2 regions of the Sporosarcina soli genome follow, and region 1 is predicted to be linked to the other one. Evidence: riboswitches for the same ligand, from Rfam matches in the RefSeq annotation. Region 1 holds a riboswitch; the other holds the start of a gene.
What was found. Region 1 has a riboswitch for thiamine pyrophosphate ahead of thiC (phosphomethylpyrimidine synthase ThiC). Riboswitches for the same ligand answer to the same signal wherever they lie in the genome.
Positions count from the first base shown of each region.

Region 2: it holds a riboswitch for thiamine pyrophosphate, as region 1 does, so the genes downstream of both, thiM (hydroxyethylthiazole kinase) here and thiC (phosphomethylpyrimidine synthase ThiC) in region 1, are expected to answer to the same signal.

Region 1 is NZ_JBHSNO010000001.1:545,727-550,467, forward strand. It holds gene ACFPRA_RS02670 (pyridoxal-phosphate dependent enzyme) at 586-1,500, opposite strand; gene ACFPRA_RS02675 (aldehyde dehydrogenase family protein) at 1,975-2,160, opposite strand; TPP riboswitch at 2,387-2,504, shown strand; gene thiC (phosphomethylpyrimidine synthase ThiC) at 2,686-4,461, shown strand.
Region 2 is NZ_JBHSNO010000007.1:219,477-224,217, forward strand. It holds gene ACFPRA_RS14710 (alpha/beta hydrolase) at 1-639, shown strand, start outside; gene thiW (energy coupling factor transporter S component ThiW) at 687-1,184, opposite strand; gene thiM (hydroxyethylthiazole kinase) at 1,181-1,999, opposite strand; TPP riboswitch at 2,242-2,344, opposite strand; gene ACFPRA_RS14725 (Alp7A family actin-like protein) at 3,179-4,360, shown strand; gene ACFPRA_RS14730 (hypothetical protein) at 4,371-4,741, shown strand, end outside.

The DNA of each region.
Region 1 (4,741 bases):
TAGGAATTGCTTCTAGCATTTCATCTACTACGCGCAAAATGATGTTTCGGGATTAGAGCCTGTATGTCAAAGATGGCAAAACTTTGAAGGTTATTGTAGGGTTTAAACGGGGGTGACAGTTGTCACTTAGATATGTTTAATTTATTTTCCTCTAATGCGAATGGAAGCTGTGTGTTATAATCATGAGTGGTAATCTTTAGATTTCACATAAAAAATCGTCCTTTCTATAATGGTTGCCTGGTCACTTCCATTTTACTAAAATGGACGATTTTTTGGATATTGACTTTCTGTTTTTGAAGAGAATATTAGTTGCTTAAAATGAAAGTTAGCGACTCCTGCGGGGATAGCGCGAATGGATAGCCCCCTTTAGCAATTTCGTTCCTTACCGCAAAAACTATCTATATTCCAACTTTAATTAACGTTCTTCATCAAAATGGAAATTGGGATGATAAGGAATAGAAGGAATTTCAAGACCAATTCCTGTGATTTTTGTTCTGCTGCAACTTCAATATGTACCATCATTTCATCATCTTACTATTTGAATTAAAATTGATTGTTGGTGCAATTCTTTATACTTTAGGAATTCTAATCTCTGATTTCCGCAAACAGTTCTCCGGCATTTCGGACATCCACATTCCCACCACTTACTATGAAACCAATACGTTTACCTTCCACTGAGAAATCACGATGAAACAAAGGAGTTAGACTGACTGCTCCCGCTAATTCGACGACTATTTTCAGACGGCTCCAGAGATAGTGCATCGTCGTTATCACACCTTCGTCCCTGACAGTGATCATATCGTCGACAAGTTCTCTGAGAATAGGGAAATTAAGATTCCCTAATGACGTACCTCGTAGCCCATCGACAATCGTCTGCGGATTGTCTATACGGTGGAGTTCACCGGTATTGAATGAACGTACTGCATAATCGACCAATTCAGGCTGCACGCCAATAACCTGACACTGAGGAAGCAAATGTTTACTACTAATAGCACTGCCGCTGAGCATTCCGCCCCCACTGCATGGAACCAAAAGATAGTCCAGTTCTCCGACCTCCTCAATTAATTCCTTGGCAGCCGTTCCCTGTCCGGCTATTACTTCCTCATTATCAAATAGCGGGATAAAGATATAACCGTTTTTATCGATCAGCTGTTGGGTCACATCCTCTCGCCTCTCCTTTGCCCGGTCGTAGTAGACAATATCGGCACCATAGGACTTGGCGGCAGCAATTTTCACTGGTGCCGTATCCGAAGGGACGACGACTGTTGTATGTACTTTCAACAAATTACCTGTCAGAGCGACAGCCTGGGCATGATTACCTGAAGAGTAAGTAATGATCCCTTTCCCGCGAACATCCTGTGGCAGAGAACTGACAGCATTATAGGCACCACAAAATTTGAACGCTCCGATGCGCTGTAAATTCTCACATTTTAAGAAAATCGTGTTTCCAGTCTGCTTATCAAGCAATTGTGAAGTCATTACCGGGGTTTTATGGGCCACACCTTCTAGACGTTTAGCTGCTTCCAATACCTTTTCAAACATTGACGAATCCCCTATTTGTTTTTGTGCTATTAAGATAATAACATTATTAATAGATCCCAGCTATTAAGATTCTTATTTAAGTTCATAAGGCATAAACAAATAAGGCTAATCTAAAGGTCACTAAATGCGGCCCACATAACGAAACATATATTAATGATTACCCATATTAATACTAATAAATTTTAATTCCGTCATGTCTTCAATAGCATATTTAACACCTTCTTTACCTATTCCTCTGAACTTAACTCTTCCATAAGGAATGTGATCGTAGCGTAGCTAGGAAACCTTATTAATCCACACTTCAACTGTTTCTGGTGCAATCTTCCATCAGTAAAGCCCAATAGATATCGATTTTGTAATCATTGGACCAGTATCCGTTGGCGGTTTAAGCGGATCACCTACATTTAGTTTCTTCGCTTCCACAACCAGTCTTTAAACAAGTAATGGATATATATTTTTTGGTGCGTAGATTCTTTGGACAGAAACACAAGCCTGCCTTGCAAAGGTAAAACCACCTTGAATAAAAGATGAGACACAAGCATCTAAATTTGCATCATTAAAATTGAGAATTGGAGCGTTAAATCCTAACCCTAACGTTACTTTTTTAGTCCCAGCCATTTCTTTGATCTTCTATCCAATGGAATTACTACCCTTAAAGGTCACTTTTTCACTCTAGGTTCAATTATTAAAGTTTCCCCTACTTCCACATCCATACCCATTACAATATTTAATGCACCTTTAGGAAGACTGGCTGCGGACAATATAAGACAAACTAATAGAACTTAATGTTGACATTTTTTTATTATTAGTTATACTTCGAATTGTTAGACCAAATAATTTAATGAGATTGAACTAGAGGTGTCCGGTTAGTCTGGGCTGAGAGGGAAAAAACGTTTAAGTTTTCCTAACTCTTTGGACCTGATCTGGCTCATACCAGCGTGGGGAAGTTTCTAAATTCTACTGATGACATGCATTCAATATGTATGTTTCATTTAGAGAGACTAGGTCCGTATTTACTTGGATCTAGTCTTTTTTGTGAATAAATCGTGTGTCATTATTCATGTTCTATGAATGAGGAACGACTTCCTTTGGACTGAGTTATGGTCTACCAAGAAACTAAAAAAAGAGGAGACGATTGACTTGATGGACAAAGAAATAGGGACTATGCCAATTCACATTTATGAAAGTTTTCCAGCGAGCAAGAAAGTGTACATTCAAGGTAGCAGGCCGGACATCCTTGTACCTGTAAGAGAAATTCAACTATCACCGACGATAACGGATAGAGGCGAAAGTGAGAATGAACCACTCCAAGTCTATGATACAAGTGGTAAATATACGGATGACAAATATAAAGTGGATATTCGCAAAGGACTCCCTACAATAAAGAAAAACTGGATCTTAGAACGCGAGGATGTAGAGGAATATGAAGGAAGAGAATTAAAGCCGGAAGATAACGGTTATAAAACGAATAACGAAAAAGAAAACAATAACTTTCAATTACCGAAAAGAAAACCACTACGTGCGAAAGAAGGTAAAAATGTAACACAGATGCACTATGCGAGAAAAGGAATCGTTACTCCTGAAATGGAGTTTATCGCAATACGTGAAGGCATGGATGCAGATTTTGTCCGTGATGAAGTCGCGCATGGAAGAGCCATTATCCCATCAAATATTAACCATCCAGAAACGGAGCCGATGATTATCGGTAGGAATTTTCATGTAAAAATAAATGCTAATATCGGAAATTCTGTGGTCACATCCTCCATTGAGAACGAAGTAGAGAAAATGACATGGGCAACTCGCTGGGGTTCAGATACAATTATGGATTTATCGACAGGTAAGGATATCCACACAACACGTGAATGGATTATCCGTAATTCTCCGGTTCCAGTCGGAACGGTCCCGCTCTATCAGGCACTTGAAAAAGTAGATGGAAAAGTGGAAGATCTTTCTTGGGAAGTTTACCGTGATACATTGATTGAGCAAGCAGAACAAGGTGTTGACTATTTTACTCTTCACGCAGGGGTATTGTTGCGTTATATCCCAATGACCGTGAAGCGTGTCACTGGGATTGTTTCAAGAGGCGGTTCAATAATGGCACAATGGTGCCTGATTCATCATAAAGAAAGCTTCTTGTATACTCATTTTGAAGAAATTTGCGAAATTATGAAGCAATATGATGTGTCATTTTCTTTGGGGGATGGTTTACGACCAGGTTCGATTGCCGATGCCAATGATGAAGCCCAGTTTGCAGAACTGGATACGCTTGGAGAATTAACGAAAATTGCATGGAAGCATGATATTCAAGTAATGATTGAAGGTCCCGGTCACGTACCAATGGACTTGATTAAAGAAAACGTTGATAAACAGATGGAAGTCTGTCAAGAAGCACCCTTTTATACATTGGGACCATTAACGACTGATATCGCACCGGGATATGATCATATTACATCCGCAATCGGGGCAGCAATGATTGGCTGGTTTGGTACGGCAATGCTTTGTTATGTAACACCGAAAGAGCATCTTGGTTTACCAAACAAAAATGATGTCCGAGAAGGTGTTATAGCCTATAAAATTGCAGCACACGCGGCTGATCTTGCGAAAGGCCATCCAAATGCTCAAAAAAGAGATGATGCACTTTCAAAAGCACGATTCGAATTCCGTTGGATAGACCAATTCAATTTAGGACTTGATCCAGAGCGTGCACTGGAATACCACGATGAAACATTACCAGCTGAAGGAGCAAAAGTTTCCCACTTTTGTTCGATGTGTGGCCCGAAATTTTGCAGTATGCGAATATCACATGATATACGGAAATATGCAGATCAAAATCAGATAGAAGAAAAACTTACAATCGAAAAAGGCTTGGACGATAAAGCAAAGGAATTTCAAAAGGTTGGCGGTACTCTATACATTTGAGACCACTTTGGAGGGGGGAGTGACGATGAAAGAGACGGATCTACTTTTGAATAAAATTGAACAATGCAAGCATCAACTCAAAATACTGGAAACAGCACTGAAAGAACTCCAAGAAAATTGTTCACATGATTATTATATAGTAGAGATTACACATCGAATATGTTGTAAGTGCAATTATGTGGATAGTTTATATTATTAACTCAACTTTCGCACCTGAATAAAGTATTTCAATGCAAGTGATTCTAAGGCGCTCTTAACGTTCTTTATCGTCCTTGACAAA
Region 2 (4,741 bases), on a different contig from region 1:
AATGGCAAGCAAATGGGGTTATACGGACAGCATTATCATAATGAATTAGGCTACGATATTTTCATGCCTGATGCACGGGGGCATGGAAAAAGCGAGGGAAATTATTACGGTTTTGGCTGGCCAGATCGGCTTGACTTGATCGATTGGACATATTTATTGGTGAAGAAACTCGGACGGGATACGAAAGTGGTTTACCATGGGTTATCGATGGGAGCGGCAACCGTCCTGATGGCTAGTGGGGAAGAAGAGCTTCCTTCTCAGGTGCAGGCCATCATTGCGGATAGTCCGTATCAGTCGGTTTACCAGTTGTTTACGTATCAAATGAATCGGATGTTTCACTTACCGGCATTTCCTTTGCTGGATAGCACGAGTTTGTTGACGAAAATTAGAGCCGGTTATTCCTTCAGGGAAGCTAGTGCAATGACAGAAGTGGAGAAGACGGATGTCCCGATACTCTATATTCATGGGGAAGGTGATACATTCGTTCCGACGGAGATGGCGGAGGAGTTGTTTCAGCAAACCGCTAGTCATGCGGAACTCTATCTCGTTCCCGATGCGAACCACGGTGAATCTTTTGCTATAGCGGGTGACGCCTATCTGGAAAAAGTGGAACTTTTTCTTGATCGGATGATTAATTAGCGTTTGTCAACAGACTGGGGAGGCAATCATTTTGTGATTGCCTCCTTTTATATTTCCCGTCTTAGCCGACTACCAATCTGTGTTCGCTGTAATCGCGCAACGAGCACCAAGCCTAAAATGGCGCCGCTGACACTGGAGACGAGAAAGGGAGGGACGAAAAAGAAAGCCGTGAATGCCGTCCCCATCAATAGTTTGGCATAGGGGACAGCGAGTAGGGAGGCGATGACGCCTGTTCCGATGACTTCCCCGACAGCTGCCAGCCATGTCTTTCTGAAATACTTATAGAAGACGCCCGCAAGAAAGGCGCCGATCATACCTCCTGGAAATGCAAGCAAAGAACCTGTGCCTGTCAGTATGCGGACAAGACCGGTTAAGAAAGCGATCATAACGGCCGGAACGGGTCCAAGCATGATCGCGGCGATGACATTGACGGCATGTTGGATCGGGTAGGCTCGTGCAATGCCGGCCGGAAAGTAAACGAATGTCGAGCCGGCAACCGCGATGGCGACGAACATGGTCATGATGACCATCTTTCGTGTGTTCATGACAACGTCATCCCCTTGTCATTCCCTTGAGGTTGTCGAATGAATTGACAATCTTGAATAACGTCTTCCTCCAATGCATAAAGGGCATTCAGGAAATGAATTTTAAAATCGCCTGGACCTGAAGCATGCTCTGCAGCTTTTTCCCCGGCTTTCTTGTAAAAGGCCAATGCAGTGGTTACGGCGTTGAATGGATCTTCTTCTGCCACAGCCAAGAAAGCGCCAGCGACGGCGCTGAGAAGACAACCTGCACCTGTCAGATGGGACATAAGCGGATGCCCACCTGTCACGCAACTCGTTCCATGCTGATCCGCTACAATATCCCAAGGACCGGTGACTGCAACGACACAGTTATGCGTGCGAGCAACTTCCTCTGCAAGGGCAGTAATATCCGCTTCGCCCTCTCCTGCATCGACGCCTTTGAAACGCCAGTCGACTCCGGCAATGGCAGCCAGTTCCCCTGCGTTGCAACGGATGAGCATCACATCCACTTCCTTTAAAATCCTTAAAATGGCCTCTTTCCGGAAAGCAGTTGCGCCCGCGCCAACCGGGTCTAGGACGACAGGAATTCCTTGTTGATTGGCACTTTTCCCCGCCAATAACATTGATGTTACCGTGTCCTTTTTCAGCGTTCCGGTATTCAATACGGTACAGGATGAGACGGCTGCGATTTCGGCAGCTTCTTCTATCGCGTCTGCCATAACGGGGGAGGCCCCGAGAGCCAGCAAGCCGTTCGCTTGGAAATTGGCGACGACAATATTCGTTATACAATGAATAAGCGGGCGTTCCTCACGCAGTTTCTGTATCAAAGTTGTCATAGTGTATCCTCCTTTAGCATACGGTTTCTTTTCAATGAAGAATTTGGATTTGTCGGGTTCTAAAGGCCTGTAATGCAAGCAATCGACAATAAATGCAAGTAAACACTTTGCAAATGCAATCAAAACCTGCACAAGTGTAAGCAAATAGGGCAGGGTGCAAGCCAATGCCCAGCCTCATAACTGGCGGATGAATATGCAAAAGCCGCTCCCTCATTGCAGAATTGGAAGCGGCGGTAATCATTGTTCAAGCGTTTCCACTTCCCTACGCTGGTTTGACCCAGATCAGGTTCCAAGGGTCCGCATAAATGCGTCTCAGTCTTTCACAAGACTCCCCTAGCGGTAGATCCTTCTATTTTAAATTAACAATAACATAATATGACGAACGGCTCAACGTGCGCAAAGGAAGGAGAGGTACAATCTCCTACATTTAATATGACGGGCACATATTTCCTGAATTGGGGCTTGATCGACTTATCCGATACGTGGGGAATTTAACTTGCTTCAGCAGAAGTCCCGCACTTCTATAAGTGGTGGGATGAATGCTAGAAATGCATTCCATTCAGTGGGGGTTCAAACCCCGGCTGAATAGAGGAACTCAGGCTAAGGTCGCCGCGCCCTGAATGAACGTGCCTTAATTTCTGCAAAAAACCGCAGAAATACGGCAAATCAAACCCTTCGCTGTTTGATTGGCAACGCCTGAGTGACCAACATCCTGTTGGCCCAAGCCTCCGGCGGATGTCACGGATTTTGAAAGGAGTGAATTGAGCAAGCTCAATTCAAAATCCGGACGCAATAACGCCGAGGCGTTATTGATTTACGACCTTTAGAGGGAGTATCTATTGTAGTTCCGTCTAAATAAAGAGAAAAAGCTCCCCGCAACAATAGGCAAGAAGAGGAAGTTGTGCTTGCCGTCAAAAACGAAATTTTACTATTGAAATCGATGTATACAAACATAGTAGTGTTGTAAACGTAATTGTATACATTAGTAAACAATTACGTTTACAAGTATACAAATAAGTACACATCCTTTATTTATATGGGTATACGGAAATGTATACATGTTTACGCCTGCGCACACAACATTACAGTTGTGTGATAAATGAAGGGATAGTATTGATTTGTCTAGAAAACTCCAGTACCATTTTAGTGGAAAGAAAGATTAAGGGAAGGGTGATTGGATTGACGGAATCTAGAATTGCAGCAATTGACGTAGGAAACGATTCATTGAAAGCTATTTTTGGAAAGTTGGAAACGGAACTCAATATCCCGAATGTGATTGCGCAGGATGTTGCAGATCGTCCGATTATCGGTATTGAGGAATTGGACAATCAAGACCCTACAGAAGGTATCCATATCCGTTTGCACTCTCCTACACTACATGACAACAATGCCATTTACCGTGTTGGGAAATTGGCGACAAAGAGCGGGAATTCTACGGAGTTGGACCCGGGAAGTAACAAATCTGAGGAAGATCAGACACTTGTGATGTTGTTTGCTGCTTTGGCATTGGATGCAGCCCGTGAAGAAAACAAAAGTGTTTTTAAACGTAATAATAATGTAATTGAGGCGACATATACGCTTGGGACAGGCCTTCCGCTAAGAGAAGTGAAGGAAGGGAAGGACGTAGGCTATCGTTCCCAACTACTCGGTTCGGTCCACCAAGTCGAATTTTTAGTGACTCCTAAATACCAAGGATTGAAAGTGAATCTGAAATTCGATGAAGTAAAAGTGTATCCGGAAGGGTTCGCGGCATTTATCAATCTTGTAATGGACAATAACTTGAATATCATCAATAAAGAGCTGATTGACAAACGGATTCTGATCCAAGATATCGGGGGATTATCGACGGATGTGGCGGTTATTAAAAACCGTAAAGTGGATGACGATAAGGCACAAGGCTTCAATTTAGGTGTTTCAGAGTCTCTGGATAAGATTCGTGAAGAGATTTACGCGCGTCATGGTGTTGAGCTAGATAGCCGTTCTGATGTGGTCGATATCATTACGAAGAAAAATGACCGTAATCATATTATGGTGCGGGGAAGCCGGACAAGCGTGCATGACATCGTCGATCGGATCCTGTTAGACTTGGCGAAAAAGCAGTATCGTCATTTGCGCAACATTTGGCAAAGAAACTCGCAAACGGAAATCTGCTATTTCATCGGCGGAGGTTCCATCGTATTGAAAGACTATCTGAAGACGTTGAATAACAGTTTGGATGGCTATAATATCGATTTCTTCGAGGATGAAAAAGAGAGCGTTTGGATGATGGCCAACGCATATTACAAACTGATTTCCGATTTTGCTCGAAAAAGCCAGCCGGTGAAGCCGAGGGAAGAAGAAAAGTTAGCGAAAACAAAATAGGTGATGAACCATGAGTGAAACTGGTTTGAAAAGGGGGCAGCCGATTACATTCCGGCTGCCTTCCGATACATCTGACCATACATTAAAGCAATTGCAGAAGCTAAAAGAAGTGGAAAGAAGGAATTTTTCCAGTAAGATCGCCCAGTTTGTCATTGAAGGGGTGAATGATTCCCTTATCAAGCAGCGGGAAGCCATTACGATTCCATTACCGAAAGGCTTAACGAAAGCCCAACGTGATTGGTTGCGGCATGAGCATTCTGAAGCGCTTTTAGGGAGCATCGTCTATCAGCTGATTGCCGATCCAGTCCGTACAGCGGCACTCTACGCCTCATTGAACAGTAACGCCATCGATGTCGATGCAGCTCTTTATGTGCAGCAGGA